2 regions of the Shewanella sp. POL2 genome follow, and region 1 is predicted to be linked to the other one. Evidence: riboswitches for the same ligand, from Rfam matches in the RefSeq annotation. Region 1 holds a riboswitch; the other holds the start of a gene.
The links. Region 1 has a riboswitch for cobalamin ahead of SHEWPOL2_RS13200 (TonB-dependent receptor). Riboswitches for the same ligand answer to the same signal wherever they lie in the genome.
Positions count from the first base shown of each region.

Region 2: linked by a shared signal. The riboswitch ahead of SHEWPOL2_RS11750 (ABC transporter ATP-binding protein) and the one ahead of SHEWPOL2_RS13200 (TonB-dependent receptor) in region 1 are both predicted to bind cobalamin.

Region 1 covers NZ_AKZL01000045.1:19,178-34,876, reverse strand. Annotated here, with positions in the region: gene SHEWPOL2_RS13235 (glycerophosphodiester phosphodiesterase family protein) at 1-501, opposite strand, end outside; gene SHEWPOL2_RS13230 (DUF3622 domain-containing protein) at 854-1,159, shown strand; gene azu (azurin) at 1,303-1,779, opposite strand; gene rbsK (ribokinase) at 1,950-2,861, opposite strand; gene rihA (pyrimidine-specific ribonucleoside hydrolase RihA) at 2,880-3,836, opposite strand; gene SHEWPOL2_RS13210 (DUF3592 domain-containing protein) at 4,041-5,354, shown strand; gene SHEWPOL2_RS13205 (hypothetical protein) at 5,376-6,818, shown strand; cobalamin riboswitch at 6,953-7,182, shown strand; gene SHEWPOL2_RS13200 (TonB-dependent receptor) at 7,291-9,252, shown strand; gene SHEWPOL2_RS13195 (HDOD domain-containing protein) at 9,533-10,261, shown strand; gene SHEWPOL2_RS13190 (LysR family transcriptional regulator) at 10,318-11,223, opposite strand; gene metE (5-methyltetrahydropteroyltriglutamate--homocysteine S-methyltransferase) at 11,424-13,694, shown strand; gene SHEWPOL2_RS13180 (efflux RND transporter periplasmic adaptor subunit) at 14,069-15,280, shown strand; gene SHEWPOL2_RS13175 (MacB family efflux pump subunit) at 15,283-15,699, shown strand, end outside.
Region 2 covers NZ_AKZL01000037.1:24,321-40,019, forward strand. Annotated here, with positions in the region: gene SHEWPOL2_RS11705 (MAPEG family protein) at 144-527, opposite strand; gene SHEWPOL2_RS11710 (cobalamin-binding protein) at 619-1,443, opposite strand; gene SHEWPOL2_RS11715 (DUF2235 domain-containing protein) at 1,459-2,496, opposite strand; gene cobO (cob(I)yrinic acid a,c-diamide adenosyltransferase) at 2,644-3,267, opposite strand; gene SHEWPOL2_RS11725 (cobyric acid synthase) at 3,283-4,815, opposite strand; gene cobU (bifunctional adenosylcobinamide kinase/adenosylcobinamide-phosphate guanylyltransferase) at 5,035-5,640, opposite strand; gene SHEWPOL2_RS11735 (adenosylcobinamide-GDP ribazoletransferase) at 5,637-6,425, opposite strand; gene cobT (nicotinate-nucleotide--dimethylbenzimidazole phosphoribosyltransferase) at 6,533-7,585, opposite strand; gene SHEWPOL2_RS11745 (iron ABC transporter permease) at 7,730-8,869, opposite strand; gene SHEWPOL2_RS11750 (ABC transporter ATP-binding protein) at 8,866-9,753, opposite strand; cobalamin riboswitch at 9,877-10,101, opposite strand; gene SHEWPOL2_RS11755 (histidine phosphatase family protein) at 10,277-10,999, opposite strand; gene metH (methionine synthase) at 11,223-14,957, shown strand; gene SHEWPOL2_RS11765 (hypothetical protein) at 15,529-15,699, opposite strand, start outside.

The DNA.
Region 1 (15,699 bases):
GGTGATATCACTGGTACAGCAGGTTGCTGTGGCGGCAATGCCATTGGCCGGATCGGCGGGCGTAAAAGGCACAGAGCATTTATTGGCAAGTTCGGGAATGGCCAAAATATTGGTCGTGCTGGCGAGATCGCACTGAGAGTGGCGGCAGACTAAGGCTTTATCGGCGGTAAAGGTCACATCACACTCGACGATACCCGCGCCGGAATCAATAGCCGCTTGGTAGGATTCTTTGGTGTGTTCAGGAAACTGCATCGCCGCGCCGCGATGACCAATGGAAAACTCACTGCGATAAAAATGATCAGTGGTGCATTGCTCTAAGCGGGTTTTAAGTGTGCTGTCTTGCATCTGGCGCACTAGAAACAGCGGCCGCTCACCCACTTGGGCCGCAACCATTTGAGTGGTGGGTGCTGTGGTCTCGTTATCTTTAGTATCACTGTTGCAGCCAGCAAGCAGAGCTGTTGTGGCAAATAGCATGTAGCGTGTTATTGGAGAGGTTTTCATCATCTTTCCTAGATTGAGTTTTTGTGAATGGATTCACCTCACACTCTAAAATGGCTAGATGACTAAATATGTTAAGTTTTATGATCAAAACAAGAAAAGTTACCGTTTGCCCGCCGCTTTTACGCTAGCTTGATACTGAGCTTAGGACTAAGATTAGGACGAAAAATCATCTAGCATGTCGCGTTACTTTTGGGATTATTACGGCTATTTGAAAGTGCTAAGCATGAAAATTTTCTCGTAAGCGATCTTTCTGTGCCGAAATCAAGTAAACTGCGCTCCTTTTGTTTTATGATGGCGTTTGTATCGCTTGATAAGACAAACGTGGCAAGCATCATTTAGGAAATAGAGCAGAATGAGCAAGGGTAAAAAATACGATTTTCGCGTCACTCAAGCTGAAAATGGTTGGAAGACGGAAATCACCCGTCGTATGACGTCGACTAAGACGGTTGTGTCGAAAAGCCATGATGGTTTTGCGACTGAGGCCGAGGCACAAGCTTGGGGTCAAGCCGAGCTGCAAGTGTTTTTAGGCACACTGGTTGAGCGTAATAAGCGTCGCTCAGAGAAACAAGCTAAGGCTAAATTAGCGGCTGCATTAGCAGCGGAAGCGGCAACTGACGCCGATGATTTTGATGATGAAGACGAGTTCGGCGAAGAATAAATCGCAGAAGAAATCTCGGAACAAAAGTCTCGAAGGCAAGCTGGCTTGTGAGCCAATCTGCATTCAACAAAAAGCGGACCCAAGGTCCGCTTTTTGTTATGCCATCTTAAGGTATTCCCCTAAGTAGCTGTTAGGCAATGGGATTAGCCTTGAATTTTAAAGCTACCTTGCATAATCGCCCAGTGACCTGGGAAGCTGCAGAAGAATTGGTAAGCTTCAGTTGGGCTCATACCCGCAGTACTAAATTTTATCGAAGTAGATTCACCGCCACCCACTAACGCAGTGTGAGCAATAACACGGGTATCACCGGCTTTAACATAAGCTGCATCGGCACCAGCACTCATTCCATCGGTCGCAACGGCAGACATATCTGCGGCTTTAGTTAATACCCAGTTGTGGCCCATAGCGGCTTTGGGCAGGGTACCAGTGTGCGTTAGGGTCAGTGTGACTTCTTTACAGGTAGCAGGAACAGATAGCTCTTTAGTGTCAAATTGCATTGCGTCAGTCGCAGCAATCTTGAGTTCACATTCGTTAGCACTCGCTTGGCTGGCGACGAATAATCCTAGACCGAGTAGGCTTGCGCTAGTCATGTTACGGAAAGTGGTGCTTCTCGCTTTCATCTGGTACTTCCTTATTCTGAACAAGGTGGATCGAGCCGTTTGACTCGAGTATGCGCTGCTCAGCATAGGTTGAATTCATTAAATGGGAATGAATTCGGTATGTAAATTATGTATATACAACTTTTGATTGAAAGAGATTGAGTGCGACAATTTGCCGCACTCATCAGGCATTAACGCGGCACTTCGTTGCGGTAGGGAATGGCGCGTTGTGCGCCTTCACGGGTAACCGTAATCGCCGATGCCGCATTGGCAAAGCCGACGGCGGCGGCAATCGACATACCTTCACTTAAGCCGACAACCAGTGCACCGTTGAAGGTATCACCGGCGGCGACTGTATCTATGGCTCGTACTTCAAGTGCCGGAATTAGCCCGGTAAAGCCTGCGCTACTGATAAATGCACCTTTGCTGCCTAAGGTGATTACTACCGTCGCAATCCCTTGTTGATGTAGCCATTGGGCGGCGAGTTTGGCATCTTCCTCATGCTTGACCTCTATACCCGTTAAGGCTTCGGCCTCAGTTTCATTGGGAGTAATAATGTCGACCCATTTGAGGTAGTCCAGCTCCTGAGTGGCCGCTGGCGCAGGATTAAGCACAGTGGTGATACCAAGACGTTTGGCCATTTGCAGTGCATTACTCACCGTCTCAGTGGGTGTTTCGAGTTGGATCAGTAGGTATTGTGCATTGGCAAACAGGGCGTAATGTTTTTCTAACTCGGCAGGGCTGAGGTGGGCATTAGCCCCAGCGGCAATCCCAATCGTGTTTTCGCCATTTTCAGCGATAAAAATCATCGCTGTACCTGTACTCATATTGGCAACTTGAGTGATGCCATCAGCTTGTATACCGTCCTTGAGCCAACTATTGCGCATTTCATTACCGATACCGTCTTGGCCTACATGGCAAATAAAATCCACACGAGAATCGGGCAGACACAGGCGAGCACAAGCGACGGCCTGATTTGCGCCCTTGCCACCATGTTCTAGCCGATAACTTCGGCTTTTTAGGGTTTGTCCGGGAGCGGGCAAATACTCAAAATTCATGACATGATCGGCGTTGGCACTGCCGATAACAAGAATATGGCTCATGGAAGGTTCACCTTAGTGTCATCTGCGGTTGAGATACGTTGGAGTGTAGGCCGCTAAGCTGTCAACTAACAAGTCAACAAAGCCTTGTCTGTCGAGTCCAAACAGTACAGTGGCATTCGCAGGTTTAGCCGTAAGCTGATAGCGGTCGACTACCGTCATCCCCAGCGTTAATTCGCTCTGGGTTTCAATCTCTACTCGACAGTCTTGGGCATCAAACAATTCAGGTTTGAGTAGCCAAGCAATAGTGCAGGGATCGTGCAGCGGCGCACCCACAAATCCCCATTTGGGATCCCTATGATAAATCATAAAGAAATCGAGTAACTCGGCGACACATTTAGCCACAGGGTTGGGAATAGCACGAATACGTTCGATATCTTCATCCATGATCTGTGCCTGATGTGTTACATCGAGGCCGCACATGGTAATAGGGATACCGGATTTAAACACGATATCGGCGGCTTCTGGGTCGACAAAAATATTAAACTCGGCGGCAGGCGTCCAATTGCCGACACCCGCTGCACCGCCCATCAATACAATGCGTTCGATCTTGGCGTGTAATTCGGCGTGGCTTGCAAGTAATAGCGCGATATTGGTAAGTGGCCCTGTGGGAACCAGTGTCACGGGCTTATCACTTTGACGCAGCTGCTGCGCCATCAACTCAACGGCATTGATGCTTTGTGGCGTAAAGCTGGGTTCTGGTAATACTGGGCCGTCGAGTCCGGTTTCGCCGTGGACATTATCGGCAATGATTAACTCACGGCTTAAGGGTTTAACCGCACCGCCCGCGACCGGAATATCACTGCGATTTAATAAGGTTAAGATCCGCAGGGCGTTATTAAGTGTTTTATCGGGGGTTTGGTTACCCGCGCTAGTGGTGACGGCGAGTGGAACGAGCTCTGGATGGGCGAGGGCTAAAATGAGCGCAATGGCGTCATCATGGCCAGGATCGCAATCCAGAATAATAGGACGAGTCATACTGTTACTCCTTTAAACAGCGCAATGGAGGCTTAGAATAGCACGCTAAAGCTTGAAGACAGTGAGTCTCATAGTGTCTTTACAATAAACTGTGAGCATTTTCTGATTTATCTTCATAAGCTGCTACAATAGCGCCCGCTTTAGGCACAATAAAGATAGATATTCAATGCCTTAAATATCATGGAATGATAAGGACGTTCTGGCGTGTTGGTGAATCCTAGTCAATTAACCTCGAGTACCTCCACTCGTTTTTTGGGGTGGTTAGAAATACTCTTAATCTGTATCCCTCTGCTGCTTTTTAGTTTTGCCGCCTTGTTCCTCTGGGAAGGCGTGCAAAAGTGGTCGTTGGTCAATCAACTTGAAGAGCGTGGTGCTGTCGCTACTGGTCGGGTGATTGACACTGAGTATCGGAGTGAACGAGGTTCGAACGGCATCTCTCGCCAAAGATTGGTGTGTTTGGTGGAGTATCACACCGCCGAGGGCGAGGATATTCGTCAGTGGGATCTCGATGGTGTGGATTGCCGTGCAACTTATCAATTAGTCTCGCCGCAGGATGATACGCCGGGGGCATTAGTGCCCAACTATGCGCAAAGTGCTGTGAGCTACTTGCCTGATGCACCAACACGGGCGAGCGCCAATCTTGAATTAACCCGCGAACGCGCCAAACTGGACGTTGGCTTTGGCGTCGCAGGCTTATTATTTGGCTTGTTTGTCGGTTATTTCTGCTTGAACTTATTCAGAATTCGTTGGGCTGAGTGTCGTTATGTGCCAATGCTCAAGCGTTTAGGACAGCAGCAGGATTACGCTGGGATTATCAATCAGCTTGAAACCTACAGGTGCCACCCCGCCGCGAATATTCTGGTATGGGAAGCAGCCGATCATATCGGCCATTGCAGTGAGTTATACCCGCGTTTTGTTGCCTTATTTGCCCAAATGCAATCTGTGCCAAGCAAAAAACAGTTAGAACCGATAGATGAATCCATTGTGATGATTAGCTTTTATCGCTTGAGTTCCTTAGGGTTTCACGACTTGGCGCTCGCGATGTTAGCCCGTAGCAATCAAGCTTTGTCGGCAAGAACCTTGGCAACCTTTGTACTGATAACTCGCACTTATCAGCTCCCTTTGGCACTGACATTATCCACAGAAAAGCTCAAGGCATTGGAGGCACTTTGTTATGCCAAAGAGCTCAGTTTTGGCTTGGAGGATGAAAAACAATGCTGTGTCGACCTTGCTGCCCGCATCGAATATTTACTTTGGTTAGTTAAATGGGTACTCGATAATACCCATAGTGCGGTGGAGCAAACGGTTAGCCCCGTGCAAGCGCGGATCTTGGCGGCGTTTGGCCAGAGAATGGCGCTGCAAACACTCAGCCTCGACAGCGCGCAGGTGATTGATAAACATACACAAGTATTATTATCTCGGTTAGATGCGAGTCATGGTTTTCAGTGCGCACTGAGGCCGATAATCGAGTCATTATCGGATAACGTAGCGCAACATATTCAACAACTCACGTTTTAAGCAACGACAAGGAAATAAGTTATGCAGTCTTATTCAATTCCTCGCCCTTTGGCATTGGTAGCAGCCTTAATCGCCCTACAATTAACGGCTTGTAGTCAGCCGAAACCTTTAACCGTGTTCGAAAATGATAAGGAAGCCTTATTGCAGTTTGATAACGGTAAACTGCTCCAATTTAAGGAAAATCCGAGTCCACAGTACCGCCATATTCCCTGTGATTTACCCGCTGTCGAGACTGTGGTCACCAATAGTTCGGCCTTTGCGGCGTTAACACAATCCGGTGAGGTGATCACTTGGGGTGATAGCTATGCTGGTGGCGATAGCCGCGAGGTGACTGAGCAGCTTAAGCAAGTTAAGCAAATCGTCTCGATTAAAGATGGGTTTGCCGCGTTACGTCAAGATGGCACTGTGGTGTTCTGGGGCAATGTGGGTAAATATCGCCTCGACAAAGCCCTACAAAACCGCATGACTAATATTACTAAATTATTCGCCAACCAAGAGGCTATTGCCGCGCTAGATGCCACAGGCAAGGTACACACTTGGGGTTATGGCCCTTACGGTGGCAATAGCTTGCATGTGCAGGATCAATTAGTTGATGTCATTGATATCTTTGCTAAGGGACGCAGTTTTGTCGCCCTCAAAAAACAGGGTAGTGCAGTGATTTGGGGCCAGGTTGAAGAGTCGACCAATATGAAAAAGTTGCTCCCTCAGCTTACGGATGTGGCGAAGATCGAATATTTTCAACACACCTATGCCGCCTTGAAAAAGGACGGCTCAGTAGTGAGTTGGGGCTGGCGCAGTGATACTTATCCTATCCGCAGTGCCTTAAAAGACGTGGCGAGTATGACGGCAAACAATTGCGCATTTGCGGTGTTAAGTCCTACGGGGGATGCGCATTTTTGGGGCGATGGCATTAACTGTGGCGTTGATTGGATTAAAAAAACCGACATTACAGGCGTGAAGGAGATTATCAGTATCGGCTCAGGGTTTTTATTACTGCGGGATAAGGCCGTGCCGCAAATTGTGGCCGACGACACTGACTACGCGTATATGTTTGGGTTTCACTATGCCCAAGAGATTCTTGATAAATATTGGCAGGAAGGAAGTGTTATTACTCAAGGACCATCCTCCTTTGTGTTTACGCGTCCCGATGGCAAAGTGGTGCCCGTTGGATATCGCGCCAACCGTGATAATGTGGAAAAGTTAATGGCACGTATTCCGCGTCTCACGTGGTTAGATGGCGCAAATGACGGTTATGTTGGCATTAGCGACAAGGGGGAGCTGGTCTCTTGGTCGATGAATTTGCCCATGTTCGACAAGTCGCCTGTGCAACCTGCTGACTCGTTAGTGATTAAGCCGCTGGATTTAAGCCCGGTTGCCCAATGCGAAACCCCTGAGCAACGTCAGGCGATTTTGAGCAAAGACAGACCCCAACCTGCGGCAAAAAACTGGGATGGCGTTTTCTAACTCATCTGAGCTTTCTCGCCAATCTGAGATTAATGGACTTTCATCCGTATAGACGTCTATAATGCGCGCGCTTAGGTCTTTAATATTCTGAGCCTTGTTGGGCGTTAACAGGTTTGACGCCCTTTGAACCTAATTTTGAGTCAACCTTCTGTGGTGCTTGCGATGATGAAGTTGCGAGATAATCGGGAAGCCAGTGAAATTCTGGCACTGCCCCCGCAACGGTAAAAGGTGAGAGACGACCGCATTTGATAGGCGTTCACGATGAACACTGAAATCGAGTGTGTAAAGGTCAGTTTCGCGTTCATCTCAAGTTGAGATGGATATAGCCTAAGTCCGGAGACCGGCCCTAAAGGTGTTTTTGAGATTTCGGTGGGCAGATCTCAAAATGCGATAGTGACTATCAGTGTTTTCTACTGAATCAACGGTATCGTGGCGCTAATGCCCCGTTTTCCTTGTAGGAGTTAAAGGTAAAATGGGAACACATCCAACCAAAATTGCGCTGCTGATTGGCAGCCTTTGCAGTGTATCAATTATCGCGCCCGCTGTGGCTGCCGATGAAACTCATGCCGCCAACGTCGATGAGCATATCGTGGTGATTGGCCGTGCTGATAAGACCCCGTTAAATATTGCCGCTAATGTGAATGTGATTGATGCTGCGGCGATTGAAATGAGTGGCGCGACTAATTTGACTGACGTCTTACGTGGTCAGAGCGGTATTCAAATTTCGGATAACAATATTGGTACTAGCTTTGCGATGCGCGGTTTTAGCGCCAGCGCTGCGGTAAACAACACCTTGATTTTGCTCGATGGTCGCCGTCTGAATAACATTGATATTGCTGCGCCTAGCCTGAATGCAATTCCCTTAAATCAGGTTGAACGCATCGAGATTTTATCCGGCAGTGCGGGCGTGCTCTATGGCGATCAAGCCGTGGGTGGCGTGATCAATATTGTGACTAAATCGCCTGAGAATACGGGTGGCAGCGTGCAATTATCCGGCGGTAGCTTTAATACCTATGAAGGTCGCGGCGATGTGTCTGGCGCGATCAACAAGGATTGGCGCTATTTCTTGACCGGAAGCTACAACCAAGGTGACAACTATCGTCAGCATAATGCCAATGAAACGGGCTCTATCCTTGGCCGCATTCAATATAAAACGGCGACTGATTCTTTCTTTGTCGAAACCAGCTATTACGATGATGACCGTGAAAATCCGGGCTCGTTGACCGTAAATCAGTTCAAAGAAGACCCACGCCAGTCTTCCAATAAAAGCGAATATGTTCATGAGATGACCACGGCTGCACGCAGTGGTTATCAGCATCAGCTTAACCAAAACTGGGCCTTAGCGGCGGATCTGGATTACAGCGATACCTTAGTGACCTCATTAAACTGGGGCGCAGGTAGCCAAAATACTCGCTCGCTGCTGATGTTTAGCCCTAAAGCACTTGCTAATTACAGCACCCGTCAAGGTGAGCTAAACCTAGTCACTGGTTTAGACATCAGTCGCGGTAAGGCCGAGTTTGACTCTATGGCGCGCAGCAACGTGCAGGAAATGCAAAGTGCTTACCTGCAAGCCACTGTGCCATTAAGCCACACCTTAAGCTATGTAGTGGGCGGCCGTTATGCGCGGGTGACCGACGATCTGGTCGATGGCAATGTCTATCCAAACGGCATCGATTTAGATGAAGATGCGACCGCATTCGAGTTCGGTTTAAATTACCGTCCGAGCGCCGAGCACAGATTCTATCTACGTGGCGATGAAAACTTCCGCTTTGCTAAGGTCGATGAGCAAGCTTACACCCCGAAAGATGTCTATGGCTTAAAGCCACAGACAGGCCGTTCCTATGAGGCGGGTTGGGATTGGACTGTGGCTAGCCAAAGCCTACGCGTCAGCCTATATCGCCTCGATTTAGAAGATGAAATTGTCTTCGACCCGAGTGCGGAAAAACCTGTTGGTGGCAGCTTCCAAGGCGCCAACGTCAATGCCGATGCTTCACGCCGCTATGGCGCGAGTGCCGATTGGGATTGGCAGGTCACTCAAGCCCTCACCTTAGGCTTGGAATATAACTATATTGATGCCGAATTTACCGATGGGGTGAATGATGGCAAGCAATTGTCTTGGGTTGCGGAGCATACGGGGCGCGGTTATGTCAGCATGGATTTTGCCGAGCATTTCCAAGTATTTGCTGAGGCAATTTACACGGGCGATCGTTTTATTGAAGGCGATAACGGCAACGAAGGCGATAAATTATCTAGCTATGTTTTAGGTAATCTAGCCCTTAACTATACCCGTGATGCTTGGTTAGCGAGCCTGCGTATCGATAACCTGTTTGATAAAGAGTATGTTAGCTCGGGTTACTACGGTGGCATTTGGGGTGATAGCTATTACTCAGGCCGAGGCCGTGATATTCGCTTGACTGTGGGTTACCGCTTCTAAGCTTGAAATAAATGCTTAACCGAATAAAGCCAGGCTCAGTCTGGCTTTATTATTTCTGTTGTTTGGCTATGTGCAGAGAAAAATCCATTTTCTCGGTGTATTCTTTATAAGTTCAGCCTATTTTGAGATAGCCTAAGTCGTTGCTTGTGCTATAGATCACTTCATCTAAAGCATAGTCACAATTATTCTGCGACTTAGGGCTGAAATTCTCAGTAGTTTGGGTATGATGTGAGCGGTATTCGAATCATCTTATAGCTAATTAACAGGTGTAAAGTGTCCTATGACAGATCTTGAGCAACAGGTTTTTACTCAAGTGAGAGCCATCATAGCGAATGAAGAGCAAGTCATTGGCCGCCGTGGGATCTTAATTCCACTGAAAAAGGCCATTCTTGCCGAAGGCGATATTCGTAATGTGATCGATATTATTTCGAGTGATCCCGCGTTAGCGGCCCATATGTTGATGCGCAGTAATTCGGCGCAAGCTTCTGGTGTGGTTAGCCCTAAGTCTCGCTCTTTAAAAGATGCCTTAATTCGTTTGGGCCAAGTTAATATTTACCGTTATGCCTTTACATTTTATTTGAAAGAACGCCTCGATGAATTGCCTCAACCCTATAAGAAGTTGGTTCAAGGTTATTGGAAACTCACGGAAAATATAGCAACTGATGCGGTCGACAGCCTAGTCGATATGCCGGATGTTGAGGTTGATCCCGATGAAGTGCAAACCTTGGCGTTGTTTAGCGTGTTCGGGCAAATTATTGCCTTAACGGCCTTTGCTTACTTAAATGCTAGCTCTGAGCAATCTTTCCCGTTAAGCGTGATTAAGTCATTGATTGATAATCAGCAGCAGACCTTAACCATCGAGGCCTTTGAAGCCTTAGATCTCGACCAAGATCTGCGCCAAGAGTTTATGATCGCCCATAATCTGCGCCAGACCCGCAACCCGAACTCATCAGGGTTAGTTCTGCGCCGAGTATTGTCAATGCGTGGTTTATTGCTTAATCCGCTCTAAGAACCCTCATAAAAACAAAGGCCTGCAATCGCAGGCTTTTTTTTACTTTCAAAATCTTAGTTAGATTTCTGCTGGCGGGCTAAGCCTTCGCTTGCAACCAGTTGCAGCCAATTTTGCACTAAGGCCGAGTTGGCGCTGTGGCGGCGATAGGCACCAAATAGTGGGCGTTTTAACCCCTCTTGGCCTAGCTTTACCGCGGCGAGGCTTAAGCCATGTCCTTCATTGATTGACCAATTTGGTAAGGCGGCGATACCGTCCTTACAGGCGATGCGCTGCAATAACATCATGGTCAAATCGCAGGTCTTTTGCTCGCCAGCTTCTATGCCCGCGGGTTCTAAAAAGTGGCGGTAAATATCTAAACGCGCCAGTGGCACCGGATAACTGATTATCGGTAAGCGCGCCAATTGCTTAGGCGTAACATAGGCTTCTTTCGCTAAGGGATGATCCTTAGCAACCACTAACCTCACTTCAAAATCAAACAAATGCTGATAGGCGAGCGAGTGACCTGGCACGGGATCTGAGGTCAGCACTATATCTAGTTCACCCATTTCTAGGGCATTGAGCGAGTCGAATAGATGACGGCTCGACAGATCTAACTCGGCTTGGGGATGATCTTGCCTAAATTGTTCCATCACCGGCATTAGCCAGCGAAAACAGCTGTGGCATTCAATCCCGACTCTGAGCTGATTGGTTTCAGTTTCCAGCCCATTTTTGAGATCGGTTTCCGTCTCTAACACCTTAGGCAGGATCTCTTCGGCGAGGTGCAACAGGCGTGCACCTTCCTGAGTAAAGGAGAGCGGTTTGCTTTTACGCACAAAAATGGGCGAGTTAATTCGTTGCTCTAACTCCTTAATTTGATGGGAGAGAGCCGATTGAGTGACAAAACGTTTTTTGGCTGCGCCCGCCAAGCTGCCACTTTCCTTCAGGGCCATTAAGGTTCGCAGATGTCTTAGTTCGATCATGATCACTCCAAGTGAATTTCGCTCATGTTGTGCTTGAAATCAATTCGGTTGCTGGCATAGAGACTATCACAATAAACTTCTAGACGTCCAGACGCCCATTGTGATTTATCTAGGCTTAAATGCGAAAAGTTGCCAAGAAAACACCATCAGCTGGGTGCAAGTGCCGAATATGGCTTATCTCAAATAAAGGAAGATATGGTATGCAATTGAACAGTCTTGGTTTTCCCCGTATCGGGCGTCGTCGTGAATTAAAGTTTGCCCTTGAAAAATACTGGCGTGGTGAGAGCACTCAAGCTGAACTGCATGAGGTGGCCAAGGAGTTGCGTCGCACCCATTGGCAATGGCAAGTGGCTGCGGGAATTGAGCAAGTGCCAGTAGGGGATTTTGCCTTTTACGATCAAGTGTTAACCCTGAGTGCGACCCTTAACGCTATTCCCGATCGCCACCGTGGCGAGGGTGCTATCGATCTTGATACCTTATTCCGCGTTGCCCGTGGCCGTGCGCCAACTGGCATTGATGCGCCAGCCTCGGAAATGACTAAGTATTTCAACACTAACTATCACTACTTAGTGCCAGAGCTTAAGCAAGACCAAGTGTTCTCTATCGCCTATGAGCAGTTTTTTGATGAAGTGGCCGAGGCGCAGGCGCTGGGTTATCAAGCCAAGCCTGTGTTGTTAGGCCCTGTGAGTTACTTGTATCTGGCCAAAACTGTAGGTCAGGATTTCGATAAGCTGAGTTTATTGCCCAATCTAGTAAAGGCTTATGCCGACATTCTTGCGCGTTTTGCTGCGCAGGGCGTAACTTGGGTGCAACTTGAAGAACCGATTCTGGCACTCGAATTAGCCGCCGATTGGCAAGCAGCGATTAGCCAAGCTTATCAAGCGCTTAAAACGGCTCAAGTGAAGATTTTACTCACCAGTTACTATGGCAGCATTAGCCATCATCAGGCATTGGTTTCCGCGCTGCCGGTGGCGGGGGTGCACCTAGATTTAGTGACTGCCCCTGAACAATTGGCCTTGTTTGCTAATGCATTAAGACCAGATCAAATTCTGTCGGCGGGTGTAGTTAATGGCCGTAACGTGTGGGCGGCGGAGGTTGACCTGATTGTTGAGCGTATCGGCGGTGTTGCCCGAGACTTAGGAGCGCGCCTATGGATTGGCACTTCGTGTTCACTGCTGCACAGCCCTGTGGATTTAGAGGTAGAGACAACGCTCACGCCGACGCTGCGTCAGCAGCTTGCGTTTGCCAAGCAAAAGCTGTTGGAACTGGCAAATGTGCGCCAATTGTTGCAGGCCCCTGAGTCTGTCGCGGCCAAAGAGATAGTTAACTCCTGCGTGGCTCGCCGTGAGGCTAAGGCACAGGCGGCGGATGCTAAAGTGATCGCCCGTGTCGCTGCGCTGACCCCAGCCGACTATGAACGGGTGAGTGAATTTACTGAGCGCCAAGTGGTGCAGCAGCGTAAGTATCGTTTGCCATTGTTGCCAACGACTACGATTGGCTCATTCCCACAAACACCGGCAATCCGCGGACTACGTAGCCGCTGGCGCAAGGGTGAGCTAAGCGATGCCCAATATACTGAGCAGTTGCAGCAAGTGACCCGCGATACCATCGACCGCCAGCTTAAACTCGGTATCGATGTGCTGGTACACGGTGAGGCCGAGCGTAACGACATGGTGGAATACTTCGGTGAGCAGCTCGAAGGCGTGGGCTTTACCAAAAATGGTTGGGTACAGAGTTATGGTTCTCGCTGCGTTAAGCCGCCATTGATTTATGGTGATGTGAGTCGCCCGAAAGCCATGACGGTTGATTGGGCCGAATTTGCCCAAAGCCTGACGGACAAACCGGTCAAAGGCATGCTAACGGGCCCGGTGACGATTCTACATTGGTCGTTTGCCCGTGAAGATATCAGCCGCGATACCATTGCCACCCAATTGGCGCTGGCAATTCGTGATGAAGTGGTGGATTTACAAAATGCAGGTATTGGCATTATTCAAATTGATGAGCCAGCCTTCCGCGAAGGTTTGCCATTAAAGCAAAGCCAGTGGCAGGCTTACTTAGATTGGGCGGTGAATGCCTTTAAACTGAGTGCGGCGGGTGTGATTGATGAAACCCAAATCCATACCCATATGTGTTACAGCGAGTTTAACGATACGATTGCCGCGATTGCCGCCATGGATGCGGACGTGATCACCATAGAGACTTCGCGCTCACGCATGGAACTGCTCAACGCCTTTGAAGATTTTGAATATCCAAATGAAATTGGCCCTGGCGTTTACGATATCCACTCGCCAAATACGCCAAGTGTTGAGGCTATGGTACACCTTATCGAAAAAGCGGCGCAAAAAGTGCCAGTGCGCCAACTCTGGGTTAACCCCGACTGCGGCCTTAAGACCCGCACGTGGGCTGAGGTAGAACCCGCGCTGAAAAACATGGTCGATGCAACCCGCGAACTGCGTCGCCGCCTTGGCTAAGAGCTTGTGATATCTGAGCAATAAATGCCACAACTGCTTTACGTAAACAACAGGGATACCTAAGGTATCCCTGTTTTGCTATTGGTTGTTTATACAGACCGTTGCTTATAAAAATCAGCGTTTCACGCCATGACCCTTTAGTTTGAGGTATGCAGATAATCTCAAGTAACACGGATTTATATGGTTCAAAGTGTTATCCGTATATTTAAAGGTCTAGGGCGCAAACTTCTACACAGATATTTGCAAATCTTTACCTGATATCGACACTTCCTTCGTCTACTGCGCTTAGCTAACTCTATATACTGACAGCACTATTTTTCTTCCCGCAAGATACACGCTTGCGCCCATTGGCATTGATGGACACCTAGATTCAGATGAAAAAATCCTCAAAGCGTAAATTGATATTGATCCTAAGCGGCCTCATCCTCCTTGGGGGCGGTGCTTATTTTCTGCTACATAAACCCGAGGCGGCCCCAAGCTATGTGACGGAGCCCGTTAGACGCGGTGATATTGAAAACTCGGTGCTCGCCAACGGCATGTTGCAGGCCTCCAAGCTGGTGAGTGTGGGCGCGCAAGTCTCGGGGCAAATTCTGAGTTTGCCTGTGGAGCTAGGCCAAGAGGTGAAAAAAGGCGATCTTATCGCGCAAATCGACAGTCTTGCCCAGCAAAACAACCTGCAAAATGCGCTGGCATCCCTTAAAAACATCAATGCCCAGTATCGTGCTAAGCAGGCGCAAATACGTCAGGCAAAACTCGAATATACCCGTCAGCAGGAAATGCTCGCCGATAAGGCCAGCTCCCGCGCAGACTTTGAAGCCGCCGAAGCCACTTTGACAGTTTATCAGGCCGAGCTTGAGCAGTTAGAAGCGCAAAAACAACAGGCTGAAATTAATGTCGACAGTGCCAGAATCGATTTAGGTTATACCAAGATCACTGCGCCTATGGATGGCACAGTCGTTTACTCTGCGGTCGAAGTGGGTCAAACCGTTAACGCCAATCAAACCACACCAACCATAGTCGAGATGGCGCAGCTCGATACCATGACGGTCAAGGCGCAGATCTCCGAAGCCGATATCGTCAATGTGCGCCCAGGACAGCCAGTGTATTTCACTATTCTTGGTAGACCTAACCATCCCTATCGCGGCACTTTAAGGGCGATTGAGCCTGGCCCGACGTCAATGGATGGTGACGATAGCAATATGAGCTCGAGCGATTCAGACGCCATTTATTACCATGGCCTGTTCGATGTCGAAAACCCCGACCGTACCCTACGCATTGGGATGACGGCGCAGATTTCGATTGTGCTTGCCAAGTCTGATGATGCGCTGTTAATACCATCGCAAGTGCTGAGGGTAAAACCAAGGGATAAAGCGGCTCCGCCAGCGGAAGGCAAGTCCCGTGGGCCGCAATATCAAGTGCCTGTATTGGTGAATAATCAAGTGCAATATGTGGATGTAACTGTTGGTATTAATAACAAAATCAATGCCGAAATCCTGTCTGGCCTGAACGAAGGCGACCAAGTGGTGCTCGGAATGCCCGCCGACGGCTCGACCATGAAGTTCCGTGGCCCACCAATGAGGTTTTAAGCGTGACTAAGCCATTACTGGAAGTGTCAGCTTGCTACCGCAGTTTTCAGGCGGGTGAGCAACAACTGACTGTACTCAAAGATGTTAATCTTTCCATCGCCCGTGGTGAGATGGTGGCGATCGTCGGTGCCTCGGGTTCGGGTAAGTCGACACTTATGAATATCTTGGGCTGTTTAGATAAACCCTCAAAGGGCTCGTACTTTATCGATGGCCAAGATACCTCGCAGATGGATGTGGATGAACTCGCAAAGCTGAGACGTGAGCATTTTGGCTTTATTTTTCAGCGATATCATTTGCTTGGCGATCTTAATGCCGTCGGTAACGTCGAAGTGCCCGCCGTCTACGCGGGTAAAGATCGTCTTGAACGTAGACAGCGCGCTGAGCACTTATTGTCGCGCTTGGGTTTAGGTGAGCGTCTC
Region 2 (15,699 bases), on a different contig from region 1:
AGTTCATAATTCTTTGGCTGCCATACCAGCGTTTTTTATAAAACGATTAATTGATGCTGATTCGATAAAAAAATACTCAAATGCGACTCAAGATCACAACAACATTCCTAAGGTAAGCTCCACCCTCAAAGGGTTTACTCGGCTTAAAAAGCTTGAAAAAAGATCCCAAAGGCACTGAAAATCGCCACAAACCAAGAGAGGGATCGTAAGGTGCCTTTATTCAATAGATATAAAATCTGATACGCAAAGCGCGCCACAATATGCACAATGGCTAACCATTCGGCTGTAGGTGTCACCTTGCCGGTTGCGATTACAGTCAGCACCGCCAAGCCAAATATCAGCAGTGATTCAAACGCATTTTGATGCCCCGCTAACGCCCGAGCACCAAATCCAGTTAACTGCGCCTGCTGGCTGCGAGGATGATGGTTATCATAACCACCCGCTTTAGCCATCGCCCAGGCCACAGGACCTTTGGCTAAGTACGGCAATAACATGGCGACAAACAAACAAGTCAGTAGTGTATTCATAGGATTCCCTTATTGCTTAGAACAATAAATGCATATCAAACAGTGCGTTGTAGTGCTTATAACAGTGAATTTACTAGCAAAAGGCGATTGATTAACGTGCCTTATCTAAGGCATCGCAAACGGCCTTTACACCAAGTAAAGCTCTAGGCGTCGCGCGGTGTAATAAATCGGCATTTAATTGATAAATATGCTGGTTTTTAACGGCGGGGATTTCGGTCCATTTACGCCAATCAATCCCTTTAACATTGCCTTCTTCTTCGCTTTGTAAAATCACCTCGGGCAAGGTCAGTAGCACATTCTCAAGACTCACCTGCGGATAATCACTCGCCGCATCATAAAAGACATTTTGCCCATGGCACACGCCAATAATCTGCTGGATCCAACTGTTTTTCGCAACCGTCATTAAGGGCGTCGACCACAACTGATAAAACACTTTAGGCTCAGATTTAGCGGCGTTTTCATTGCGGAGTCGAAGCAGCTCGCGGCGATAATCCGTTGCCACTTGATTAGCCTGCTCCACATGCCCCGTTAATTGGCCTAACTCTTCAATTTCTTTGGCAACATCTTCAAGGGTGTTTGGGGAACTGCTGTACAGTTTAAAACCTAAGTTTTTGAGTTGGTTGATATCCTCGGCTTTATTGCCCGTATCCCACACCACAATCAGATCGGGATTAAGCTCTAATACGCGCTCAATCTGAATACCATAATAACCACCAATACTAGGGATTTTTTTCGCCGCTTCGGGATAATCCGCATAATCTGTGGCGGCCACAATCGTCTCTCCCGCACCAATGGCATAAAGCATTTCAACCGCGTGGGGAGACAACGCAATAATACGTTTTGCTGGCTCTGCGATAGCTGATATAGGTAACAGGGCAAGACTGACACCTAGGATAATAATGCGTCGAATTAACATGAAATTCCTTATGATTTAATCGATTAACTTTTCTGGCCAGCCATATTTTTCAAGGTAGGTCTGCAAGTTTTTAGGGCGATACTGAGGATCTTGATCCCAACGCACCTTGACCGAATGATGCAACAATACAGGCGCAACATTCGGGTCAAGCGCCCGCAAATACGGCTGCTTAATCCGATAAAAACTACGGCGTGAATCGTGCAGCGTCGCCAAGGGATTAGGGCGTAAACTGGCCATTAAATGTGGCTCGAGACTTAAATTAAACCGCTCAGCCTCAGCGATCATCCACTCAAGGGCATTATCTGACAATAAAGAGCCATCTTTATCCGGCTGATAACTGCCGCCAATATTGCTATGGGCGCCAGCAAACCACACTTGCTGCATATCCATATTGTCGCGTAATTGCCAGATAGTGGGCTCAAAGTCGCTGCGATGCTCGTCTATCGCCAAGGCATGGCGGGCAACACGCACATTGCGACCAATTTTAGTGTCGTAAAACTCATCTTTATCTTCAAATAAGCCGAGGAAGGAAATCGGGATCCCCATAGCGCCCACCGTATCCCACACCCCAACAAACTTAATCTCCCGTGATTCATGGCTGTGCTTTTGTCTAAACTCAACGGATTTATCGCCGCTTGGAGCAAAGGGCGCGCTGCTTTTTTTATAGTGGTCAAAGGCTTGTTGGATAAGCCTCGCATCGGGGCGCTTAAGAATACCGCAGTTATTGATAAGGCCACACAGGCAACGCACTGTGTATGCGCCTCGGCTAAAGCCAAAGAGATAAATCTCATCGCCAGGGGAGTAGTTCTGCACGATATAACGGTAACCATCCATGATATTTTTATGCAGCCCACGCCCTGTCGCGCCGCCAATCACTTCATCGTAATAGGAGCCCACACCCCAATCGTAAAACACCTGCTGGGGTTTTCCATCGGCCGCCATCGGGCTAATGGCCCGCGCCAGACGTAGCACATTGGTGGGAAAATCCACCTTAAGGTCTTTCTCGGGTCGATTCCAAGTACCGTCAGCACAAATCACAATACGTTTATTCATCGCATCATCCTTGAGTTATCCATGCCCACAAAAGCGCTCAATAGAACGCTAACGGATTTTATCTCGGAACAACAGCCTTAATTAGTGTTGAAGCACTGCTTACGGCGTTTGCTCACTCACCAAACTCACTAAGATTATTCACTCTGCTTAATAATCAAATCCAGGCTGCGCTTTAATGCCCGCTTCGAAGGCATGTTTAATGGGTTGCACTTCACTTACCGTATCGGCCAGCTCGATAATCGCTCGGTGGCAGGCGCGGCCAGTGATAATCACATGCTGCATAGATGGACGGTTTTTAAGTGCAGTCAGTACCCGTTCGACATCAAGATAGTGATAACTCACCATATAGGTCAGCTCATCGAGCATCACGCAATCAATGCTCTCGTCTTGCAGTAAAGCTTCAGCTGCTTCCCAAGCGACTAGGGCGGCTGCGGTATCCTTTTCTTTATCTTGGGTTTCCCAAGTAAAGCCTGTACCCATCACATGAAAACTAACGCCTGCGCCTTCAAGTAGATTACGCTCACCGCATTCCCAAGTGCCCTTGATAAATTGCACTACCGCCGCTTTTTTGCCATGACCCACCGCGCGGGCAACAGTACCAAAACCTGAGGTCGACTTGCCTTTGCCATTGCCCGTTAGGACTAACAAAATGCCCTTTTCATCCTGAGCGGCGGCAATTTTTGCATCAACCCCCGCTTTGAGTTTTTGTTGGCGCGCTTTGTGGCGTTCAGCCTTTAATTGTTCTTGGTTATTATCGTTTGCTGTTGTCATGGTTTGGTATTCATCCTACGGCTTAACTGATGCGGTTAAGATTGCCTGTAATTGTGGTAAATCTAGATGCTCGGCTAGTACATCAGCCAAACGATTCAACTGTTGTTCGCGAATTTCATTGATATCAATTGCTTGCGCATCTTCTAATCCCGCCCAGCGCAGAATTAACTGGCACGCCTCAGGGCTGTCGAATAGCCCGTGTAAATAAGTGCCTAGCACTTGCCAGTCCTCACTTAAGCAGCCGTCAGCAAAAGACTTTTCCGCCTGTTCATCGTAAGTTAGCTCATTGTTCAAGCGTAATGGTGCGCCCTTGGCGGCATCACTGGAGGTGAGATATTGGGACTCACCGCAGTGGATCTCATAACCTTTGACCGCCACAGTCTGCCCTAACAATCTCAACTCACCTGCGACGCTACGTAACTGCTTTTCGGCTTTAAATTGGGTGGTTATGGGTAAATAACCCAAACCTTGGCTAGTCCCAAGCACATCTTCTATCCCTAACGGATCGGCAATGCGCTCACCCAGCATTTGATAACCACCGCAAATTCCCAGCACTTTACCGCCGTAGCGCAAATGCTTAGCAATTTGCTTATCCCAGCCTTGCTCACGTAAAAAAGCCAAATCGGCTCGCACATTTTTACTGCCGGGTAAAATCAGCAGATCGGCGACAATATCTTGTGTCTGAGCTAAGGCTTGCGTCTGGAGTGACACATAATCAAAATCGATATCGGGATGAAGCCTGAGGGGATCAAAATCCGTGTGATTGCTGGTGCGTGGATATACCAGCGCTCGCACTTTAAAACGACTCTTGGCCTGCTTAGTTGGCGAGTCAGTGAGCGCATCCTCGGCATCTAAGTGCAAATCATGCAAATAGGGCAGCACGCCTAATACTGGCTTTTGCGTATACGTCTCAAGCCAATCAATACCAGGCTGCAACAGGCTGATATCACCGCGAAAGCGATTGATCACAAACCCCTTTACCCGCGCCTGTTCTGACTCGGATAACAGCGCCAAGGTCCCGACCAAATGGGCAAACACGCCGCCTTTATCGATGTCGGCAATAATAATCACCGGGCAGTCAACCGCCTCGGCAAAACCCATATTGGCAATATCCCCAGCACGCAGGTTGATTTCAGCTGGGCTCCCCGCCCCTTCAACCACTATGGTGTGATATTGCTGACCTAGGCGTTCAAAGGAGTCCAAAACGGCATTAAGGGCCATGGCTTTATAATCTTTCGATTTTTCACCAAAAAAAGCCGAGGCTTCGAGTGTCGTTAACGCTTTACCCTGCACAATAATTTGGGCGCCCGTATCTGAACTGGGTTTGAGTAAAATCGGATTAAAATCAGTATGTGGCGCTAAATAACAGGCCGCGGCTTGCAGCGCCTGTGCGCGACCAATCTCGCCGCCATCAACAGTCACAGCACTATTAAGCGCCATATTCTGTGGTTTAAAAGGAGCGACGTTTACACCCTGACGGGCTAGCAATCGGCAAATTCCCGCCACCAACGTACTTTTACCCGCATCTGAGGTGGTGCCCTGCACCATTAATACTTTGGCGCCTTGGGACGATGTTTGAGGCAAACTAGCGGTTGACGTTTGATTGGTTGCCGTGGGATCTGCAACGTTATGTGAATGCATGGGCAAGGACATCACTCAATAGAGGAAATAAGATAAAAGGCGCTTCTTTTTATACGAACTAAATGCAAAAGCGGCTCAAAATAACATTCACAACTTGATTTAAATGCACCAGCTCATTTAAGAGCGCTAGCTCGATTTAAGCGTCAGCGGTAAACCCGCCACCACTAAGGTCACATTATCCGCAACAGCAGCAACATCTTGGTTTAACCAGCCAGCTTCATCCACAAATTGGCGACTCAGTTCCCCCAAGGGCACAATGCCTGAGCCTACTTCATTACTGATTAAAATCACCACACCTTCAAGTGTATTTAACGCACTGACAAAATCCGTTTTGGCCTGTCGCCAGTGGGCTAACACATCGTGTTGAGATGATGTCGCAAAAGCTAGGGCAAAATCTGATTCGGTCGAAGCTGGCTCAGCCTGTGGGTGGACAGCAAGTAATTGATTGGTTAACCAAAGCGTTAAGCAATCCACCATAATCACCCGCCCCGGCTTAGCTAAATGCTTAAGCTTGGCGGTTAATGTCAAGGGTTCTTCAATCAACTGCCAGTCGATATCGTCCTTGGCTCGGCCATCTTGATGTAAACGGATCCGACTGGCCATTTCAGCATCGAGTGCCTGCGCGGTTGCAACGTAGCAGGCATCGAATCCTAAAGCCGTATACTGGCGTACTAAGGTTTCACCGTAACGGCTCTTACCGCTACGAGCGCCGCCCAGCACTAAATGGATCACAGAATGCTACCTACAACGAGCAGCACGAAGTAACACACAATTTCACAAATTTGCTGCGCAGCGCCTAAGGTATCGCCTGTATAGCCGCCAATTTGACGTCTAAAGATCACCACGATCAAACGGCGCAATCCGATCATAATCAACAACAGCGACAGTGCAGCAATCCCCTTTAACACCAACAGCACTAACACACCACTGGCGATCAAAATAAATAGTTCATTAATGCCTTGGTGCTGCGCTAACGGCTTAGATTTACTGGACTCATCATCGCGCACATATTTTTCGGTGAAAATAAGGCTCGCGGCCACGACTCGACTCACAGTATGGGCGACAATCATCGCCGAACCAGCAACCACAGGGTCATAAAGCGCTAATTCCACCAATAATTGCCATTTAAGCATCAAGACAATAATCAAGGCCAAGGCACCATAACTACCAAGGCGCGAATCCTTCATAATGCGCAGCTTGTCTTCAGCCGTCCAACCGCCACCAAACCCATCGAAGGTATCGGCTAACCCATCTTCGTGGAAACCGCCCGTTAACAGCACGCCCGTTAACATCGACAGCAATACAGACACCCCAGCGGGTAACCAATTTTGAGTCAGCCAAAAAACGATGGCGCTTAACAGTCCCACCAGTAAACCCACTAAGCCAAAGTAACGACTGGCTTTATTGAGTTTATCGGCATCGACTTCGACCCATTTGGGCATAGGAATACGGGTAAAATAGCCCATGGCCACAAAAAATAAATCTATCTCTTTGTGCCAGCTTTCGCGTTCTGACATAAAGCATCCTTAGTGAATACACACTTGCAGCAAGGTTTAAAGTTAAAACGGTTAGCTAAAAGTTATTATTTTAAATTAAGTTAAATAAATAACTTAGCAGGGCTACATCATACAACAGCCTCAATCCCTGCATCACTAAAACTCGCCATTTGATTGTAAAAATTTACTGCGGCTTGAATTAACGGCAATGCTAAAGCTGCCCCCGTGCCTTCACCTAATCTAAGCCCCAAAGATAACAAGGGTTTAGCTTGCAAATATTCCAACATACGTTGATGGCCTTGCTCCTCGGAGCAATGGGCGAAAATCAGATAATCCCGCACATTAGCATTGATCGTCACCGCGACTAATGCGGCGGCGGTCGCAATAAAACCATCCACAACTACCAACATCTTGCGCTCAGCTGCAGCCAGCATGGCACCAGTCATTTGCACAATTTCAAACCCGCCAAGACAAGCAAGCACTTGTTTTGGCCCACTAAGCGCACTTTGATGCGATAGCAACGCCAGTTCTACCAAGGTTAACTTACGCGCTAAAGTGTCGCTATTAATGCCTGTACCGCGCCCCACACAGTCAGCTACATCTAATTGCATAATCGCCGCCATAATTGCCGCGGCAGAGGACGTGTTGCCAATCCCCATTTCACCAAACGCAACCAGATTACAGCCTGCTTGATGGTGACGCTCAATAAGCTCGCGCGCCATATCAAAGCCCTTATCCACACTCGTTAAAGGCATGGCTGGCTCCAAATGAATTGCAGCAGTACCCGCGCCAAGACGTTGATCGATAATCCCTTCTAGCCCCTCAACGGGTGTCAAAATACCGCAATCGATCACTTCAAGCGTAAAACCTAATTGGCGACAAAACACATTAATGGCCGCGCCGCCGTGGGCAAAGTTTTGCACCATTTGGTGGGTGACTTCACTTGGGGCAATCGAAACCCCTTCAGCGGCAATGCCGTGATCCCCTGCAAATACCAACATGGTCGGTTTGACTATCTGCAATTGTTGTGGCCCTTGAATGCGAGCAATTTGTAATGCTAAGGATTCGAGTTGTCCCAATGCACCTGGCGGCTTGGTCTTAAGATCGATTTTTTGTTGAATAACCTGATCCTGCGCTTTACTCACAGGCTCGATTTGAAATGACAGGCTTGATTGAGACATTCACACTCCAGTGACTAATTCGATTTCAATAACTCGTTCGATTTCAATAACTCGTTCGATAACAACTACGACGCATACAGCGGCTATTTTCCATACGCACTTAGTACTAAATTAGCTAATCCTCTGCGAAAAACGCGAGTTCAATTAGTTGCGCCGACGCAAAATCAGCAAAAAGAAAAAACTACCTATCGAGGCGGTGATAATACCAACGGGCAGTTCTTGATTACCCAGTAAACATCTCGCGAGCACATCAATCCACACCATAAACAAGCCGCCCACTAACGCGGTGAGCAAAATGGGCTGACGCCCGGGAAATAACAAGCGCACAGTATGGGGGATCATTAATCCAACAAAACCTATGCCACCACAGGTCGCCACTAAAACGGCGGTAATTAGCGAGCAGAGCAATAACATATTGAGGCGTAATTTAGGTACATTCACCCCTAAGGTGTGAGCCGTTTCATCCCCCGCCTGCAGGGCCATAATCTGCCGCTTCCAACCGAGGATGATAAAAAAACTTACCAATACAACGATGGATGGCAAAATTAAGAGCGGCCAACTGGCCTTAGCAAAACTGCCCAAACTCCAAAAAAGCACTGATGCCGTGGCCTGCGGGCTGGCAAAATACAACAGCAAGCTGGTTAATGCGCCAAACATAAACGATGTTGCCACCCCAGAGAGCAGCATGCGCTCAACTTGGCTGTTGAGCCCAAGCCCTGACAAGGCGAGAACAATAAGAACGGATAAACTGGCACCAATAAAAGCGCCGAAAGGCAAACTAAACCACAGGAGCCCAGCAAACATTCCCGAGCCACTAAAAATCCCCGAATTGGCAATAACGCCAGCATTACCGAATAGACCAGAGCCAGTAAACAAGGTCAGCATCACCACAGCGCCAAAGGAGGCACCTGAACTGATGCCAAATAAATAAGGGTCAGCAAGGGGATTGCGAGTTACGGTTTGCAGCACACTGCCCGCTAAAGACAGCCCCGCCCCCGCCACAAACGCGAGCAATATCCGTGGCAACCTTAATTCCATCACAATCCGCTCCGTCATCGAGGCGGTAGTTGACGCACCGTCGTTGGCGAAAAATTGATTGAATAATTTAATAAACACATGCAACACATCTAAAAAGCTGATATTTGCCGCGCCAAAACTGGCGGCCGCAATCGGGGTCAGCAGGGCAAAACCCACCAAGCCAAGAATCAGCCATTGCTGGCGGGTTAATGGCGTTAAAATATGGGTTAAAAGATTCATCATTATCAGCTTAAACGTGTGAATCATGGCGTGTTTATCTCCCCGTTGATGTTATGGGGAGCGGATACAACCACATCATCCGTCGGTGATTTTTGATAACCATAAAAGTAATTAATTAAAGGATTGGCATGTTGTGGATGGGGCATCACTTGAGCGCAAACACCAAAAACTTGGGCAATGCGCTCCTCTGTTAATACCTCACTCGGCGTGCCCATGGCGCTCACTTGCCCCTTATCCAGTAGCAGCAAACTATCACACAGGGCACTTGCTAAATTCAGATCATGAATAGAGGCAATGACACTAATGCCAAGGCTTCGAACCAACTCCAAAATTTGTATTTGATAGCGCACATCGAGGTGGTTTGTGGGTTCATCTAAAATCAGTAACTGAGGTTGTTGCACGATAGCGCGGGCAATCAGTGCCCGTTGTTTCTCACCGCCGGAGAGCCTTTCATATTGCTGATAGCGCTTATGGCTAAGACCTACCTTTTCAAGCGCCTTGATAATTTTTTCACTATCACCGCTGGAATTAGTATCGAACATCCCTTTGTGGGGCGTGAGCCCCATAGCAACGAGTTGCTCTGTGGTCATATCAAAATAGTGCGGCGTATCCTGCTGCACCACAGCTACTTTGCAGGCAAATGCCTTGGGCGAAAGCTCGTTAATGTCCTGCGAAAACAAACTGATTTGCCCCAGAGTTGGGCGAATAAAACGATATATACAACGCAGTAAACTGGATTTACCCGCACCGTTAGGGCCGATTAATCCCAGCATTTCACCGCGTTGTAGGGCAAAGTTAATCCCTGAAAGAATGGTTTTGCCTTCGATGGTCCAACTTAATTGGCTGACATTGAGTGCCACATTAGCTAGCACCGCCGAAGATTGCACATCTGTTGACGTGGAAGGCTTCATTTAAAGCAGCTCCCACAGGCATATTTTGTACCCAAACCCAGTAGCACCATGGGCCACAGGGCGAAACGTATCAATATCATTTTCTGCTCCCTCGAGTCACCCGCTCGAGAACTAAGGCTGCACGCAGCGAAAACAGAAATAGGCAGGTCTCCTGACTTGTAGCAAAGAAGGTTCTAGGTTCTAGGTTCTAGGTTCTAGGTTCTAGATTCTAGGCTCTAGATTCTAGGCACTTCTTTTAACTACTCACAGTTGCGGGTACAGTTCGGGCTGGCTGATGGGCAGCACCCCGATTCCCTATTATGTTTGGGTTGATCCGGCGTTTATAACGACTATTGCCTTAAGCGAATAGCGCAGGATAAAGCGAAATTCCCAACACCTATTTCTGCGACATTTAAACTTAGCGAACACCATGTGCTATCTCGCTCAAACGTCAGGGAAAAGCATTATCCTATATCTTGCTCATTAGGCAATGCAGTTTAAATCAGAAAATGTTCATCATCCCATTTAGCATGAGATTTCAAACTCAATCAGCATGGCCCGATGGCCAGTCTAAGCGCCAGTATCGAGTCCCATGTTTATCTTCGAGTACATTAATCGTCACCACCGCGGCAACCGGTAAAGTCAGTTGACTGTAAAACCCTACCGTTCTCACCGCCCCCAATGCTCTTGCCATTAAATGACGGATCACCCCGCCGTGGGTCAAAACCCAGATATTGGCTGTGGGTGCATCGGCATTACACTCGCCGTGGGCCTGTTCATCATCCAACGCCAGCAGGGCAAACTCTTTATTGAGGATCTGCTCTATTGCGCCATCGATACGAGCCTCAAAACTTGCCATCGTTTCACCATTGGGCGGCGACACGGTCCAAGGATCTTGCCAATAGGCCGCCATGCGCTCGCCATCCTGTTGATATAACTCATCGAGTAAGCGACCATCCCAATCGCCAAAATCCATTTCTTGTAGATCCTCCAGTAGGTTGACCTCAAGCGGCGAAGGCGTTGGTGCAGCTAAATGTGAACTCTCAGACAAGCTGGAATGCGGCTCCAGCGCCAACTCCTTGGCAAATTCAGCGCAGCGCCTTGAGGTGGAGCTGTAAATACCGTGGCATTCACTGGCCTGCAAAGCGACTGCTGCCAACATCTGCCGCCAGCCCTTCTCGCTCAGTGGAACATCGACTCTGCCACGTAAAATGGCCCCGCCCTCGCATTCCCCATGGCGTAACAGTAATAAGCGAACTTGTTTCATATATGCCTTTTAAAAATCTTAGGACCTAAACTCTAGATTCTAGATTCTAGATTCTCGCTCCTAATGACTTTCACCTTGCCCTGACAATCCGATGTCGCGTATTATGGACGTCTATACGTATAAATGTCCAAACCATAACGAACGACATTCAATAATAAAATGCAATTTACCGCAGAATTGCATATTTTTGGACTCAACTTAGCTGTAGTAAAGGTAATCATTTATGGCGATATCTCTCCATCGAGCCAGCCAAACACTGGCAGACATTCGCAACCAGTTGTCAAAGCGCATTCTGATTTTAGACGGCGCCATGGGCACTATGATCCAAGGCTACAAGCTAGAAGAAGCCGATTACCGTGGCGAGCGTTTCAAGGATTGGCATACCGACGTTAAGGGCAATAACGATCTTTTAGTGCTCACGCAGCCACACATCATCAAACAAATTCACACCGACTACCTATTAGCCGGTGCGGATATTATTGAAACCAACACCTTTAACGCCACAACTATCGCCATGGCCGACTACGATATGCAGTCGCTGTCCGCCGAAATTAACCGTGAAGGTGCGCGCCTCGCCCGTGAGGCCTGTGATGAAATCGAAAAAGCCACGGGTAAACCACGTTATGTCGCCGGTGTGTTAGGACCCACTAACCGTACCTGCTCTATCAGCCCCGATGTTAACGATCCCGGATATCGTAATATCCACTTTGATGAGTTAGTGACCGCTTACTGCGAATCGACCCGCGCCCTGATTGAAGGCGGCGCCGATATCATTATGGTCGAGACCATCTTCGATACCTTAAACGCTAAGGCCGCATTATTTGCCATCGAAACCGTGTTCGATGAACTCTTTGGCGCTAACTCGCCAGCACGTTTGCCAGTGATGATCTCCGGCACTATTACCGATGCCTCGGGCCGAACCCTTACCGGACAAACCACCGAAGCCTTTTATAACTCCCTTCGCCATATCAAGCCGTTATCTATCGGCCTTAACTGCGCCCTTGGGCCAAAAGAGCTGCGTCCCTACGTTGAAGAACTGTCACGCATCGCCGAATGTTATGTGTCGGCGCACCCTAACGCGGGTCTACCAAACGAGTTTGGCGGTTACGATGAAACCCCAAAAGACATGGCCAGCGTTATCCAAGAATGGGCCCGTGAAGGCATGCTCAACATTATTGGCGGCTGCTGTGGTAGCACACCCGAGCATATTAAGGTCATTCGCGAAGCGGTGGAACCGTTTGCCCCGCGCGTATTACCCGAGATCCCCGTCGCCTGCCGTTTAGCAGGTTTGGAACCGCTCACTATCGACGCCCAAACCCTGTTTGTGAACGTGGGTGAGCGCACCAACGTTACTGGCTCGGCCAAATTTTTAAAGCTGATCAAAGAAGGCAAGTTCGAACAGGCGCTCGATGTCGCCCGTGAACAGGTAGAAAGCGGCGCGCAGATCATCGACATCAACATGGACGAAGGCATGCTCGATGGCGTGGAGGTGATGCATAAGTTCTTAAATCTTATCGCCTCTGAGCCAGATATCAGCCGCGTGCCGATTATGATCGACTCCTCGAAGTGGGAAGTGATTGAAGCGGGCCTCAAATGTATTCAAGGCAAGGGTATTGTTAACTCTATCTCCCTCAAAGAAGGCGAAGAGAAGTTTATCGAGCAGGCAACCCTCGTTAAACGCTACGGCGCGGCGGCCATTATTATGGCGTTCGACGAGCAAGGCCAAGCCGATACGAAGGCGCGCAAAGTCGAAATCTGTACCCGCGCCTACCGCGTGCTGGTCGATAAGGTCGGCTTTCCGCCCGAAGACATTATCTTCGACCCGAACATCTTCGCCATTGCCACGGGTATCGATGAGCACGATAACTATGCTGTCGATTTTATTGATGCCATTAAAGAAATTAAGGCCACCCTGCCCCACGCGATGATTTCGGGCGGGGTATCGAACGTGTCGTTCTCCTTCCGCGGTAACAACCCAGTGCGTGAGGCGATTCACGCAGTATTCCTGTACCACGCGATTAAAGTCGGTATGGATATGGGGATTGTCAACGCGGGCCAGTTAGCGATTTTTGACGATATCGACCCAGAGCTTAAAGTACGGGTCGAGAACGTGGTGCTCAACCTGCCTTGCCCGGTTGAAGGCTCGAGCAATACCGAGCAATTGCTTGATATTGCTGAAAAATTCCGTGGCGATGGCTCAAGTGCCGCTAAAAAAGAAGATTTAGAATGGCGCTCATGGCCAGTTAATCAACGTCTCGCCCATGCGCTGGTGAAAGGCATCACCGAATTTATCGACGAAGATACTGAAGCGGCTCGCCAAGCTGCCTCCCGTCCGCTGGATGTGATTGAAGGCCCGCTAATGGACGGTATGAATATCGTCGGCGACCTGTTTGGCTCGGGTAAAATGTTCCTGCCACAGGTGGTCAAATCCGCGCGGGTGATGAAAAAGGCCGTGGCCTACCTCAATCCCTTTATTGAAAAAGAAAAAGTCGCAGGTCAGTCGAACGGTAAGATTTTGATGGTGACCGTAAAAGGCGATGTGCACGATATCGGCAAGAATATTGTCGGCGTGGTGCTTGCCTGCAATGGCTTTGAAGTGTTCGATTTAGGCGTGATGGTGTCAGTAGAGCGCATTCTTGAGGCGGTGAAAGAACACAATATCGATATTATCGGCATGTCAGGGCTTATCACCCCAAGCCTCGATGAGATGGTGCACAATGTGAAAACCTTCCACCGTGAAGGGCTCACCATTCCAGCGATTATCGGCGGCGCTACCTGCTCGAAAATCCATACTGCGGTGAAGATTGCGCCGCATTATCCCCATGGCGCGATTTACATTGCCGATGCCTCGCGCGCAGTGCCTATGGTCAGCAAGCTAGTCAGCAATGAAACTCGCCAAGCGACCATTGATGAAACCTACGCCGAGTATGACGATATGCGCACCAAGCGTTTATCCCAAGCTAAGCGTAAGGAAATCGTCTCGCTAGAGGCCGCCCGTCAAAACCGCTGCCAGCACGATTGGGCCAACTACACCCCATTCAAACCTAACGTGCTCGGTCGCCAAGTATTTGAAGACTATCCATTAACCGATTTAGTCGACCGCATCGACTGGACGCCCTTCTTCCGCGCATGGGAGCTGCACGGTCATTACCCTGAAATCTTAACCGACAAAGTAGTCGGCGTTGAGGCGCAAAAGCTGTTCGCCGATGGTCAGGCGATGCTTACAAAAATCATCGAAGAAAAATGGCTCACCGCCAAGGGCGTGATTGGGCTATTCCCCGCCAATACCGTCAACTTCGATGATATTGAGCTGTACACAGATGAGACTCGCACAGAGGTTGAGCTGACCACCCATCACCTGCGGATGCAACTTGAGCGGGTCGGTAACGATAACTTCTGTCTGGCCGATTTTGTCGCGCCCAAAGACTCAGGCGTTGCCGACTATATGGGCGGCTTTGCGGTTACCGCAGGCCATGGGATTGATGAGCATATCGCCCGCTTTGAGGCGAACCATGATGACTACAACGCCATTATGCTCAAGTGTTTAGCCGACCGTTTAGCCGAAGCCTTTGCCGAGCGGATGCACGAGCGCGTACGTAAAGAGTTTTGGGGTTATGCCGCCGATGAGCAGCTCGATAACGAGGCGTTAATTCGCGAAAAATACAAGGGCATTCGCCCTGCACCGGGTTACCCCGCTTGCCCGGATCACACCGAAAAAGGCCTGTTGTGGGAACTGTTAAAGCCGAATGAAACCATCGACTTAAACATTACCGAAAGCTACGCCATGTTCCCTACCGCCGCAGTATCGGGCTGGTACTTTGCCCACCCGAAATCCCGCTACTTTGGCGTGAGTAATATTGGTCGCGATCAGGTGGAGGATTACGCGAAGCGTAAAGGGATGACTGTTGCAGAGACGGAGAAGTGGCTAGCGCCAGTGCTTGACTATGATCCCGAGTAATCGGGATTTAGATTACGCTAACGCGGTTTGAGATCTAAGATCGGTCTTGCGACCGAAAAGGTCGTGGGGCTTCACCCCACACCCGATGTTGCTGGTTCGTTTTGCATTGCGAACTAGCAACCATATCGCTGTAAGGTGATGATGTAACTCATTGCCTGCCGCAGGCTTTAGCACTGTTACCCCAGTGACACGCCGTGCATACATCCTTGTAGGCTCTACTAAAACATCCATGTTTTAGAAGGTCACTGGTGCAACAGTGCCCTATCTGGTGTACCCATTACGCTCTGCAAAAATTGCATGGGCTAATTCAGAAAAAATCATCATATAAAAGACTTATTTCGCGCTTATTCGAAAATCACCGATTTTCATTCGCCCCTTCCCCAAAAGCTACGCAGACGTACTGTCTGCGTCACGCGCCATTTTTCAATAAAGAGTCTTCATCGCCCTTCAGAAACTTCGCAGGGGATGGGTGAACTTCTGTAAGAGTAGAGTTAACTTTTTGCATTCAAAAAGCTATGCATCTCCTGTTATTTCCGTTCTGGAATTCCATTTCACACAAGGATAAATAGAGTTAACGAGGGGGATTAAAATGTGACTGAAGTTGCTTGATTCGCTCTGGGATCAAATCCATTTTATTGTCGGTGTTTAACTCATCACAATTTTCAGCGACAACCCGTTCTACGCCAGTTTCATCAGTAAAATAGAGTTTTTCGCAGTCGCATCTCAGTTTAGCGATGAGCGG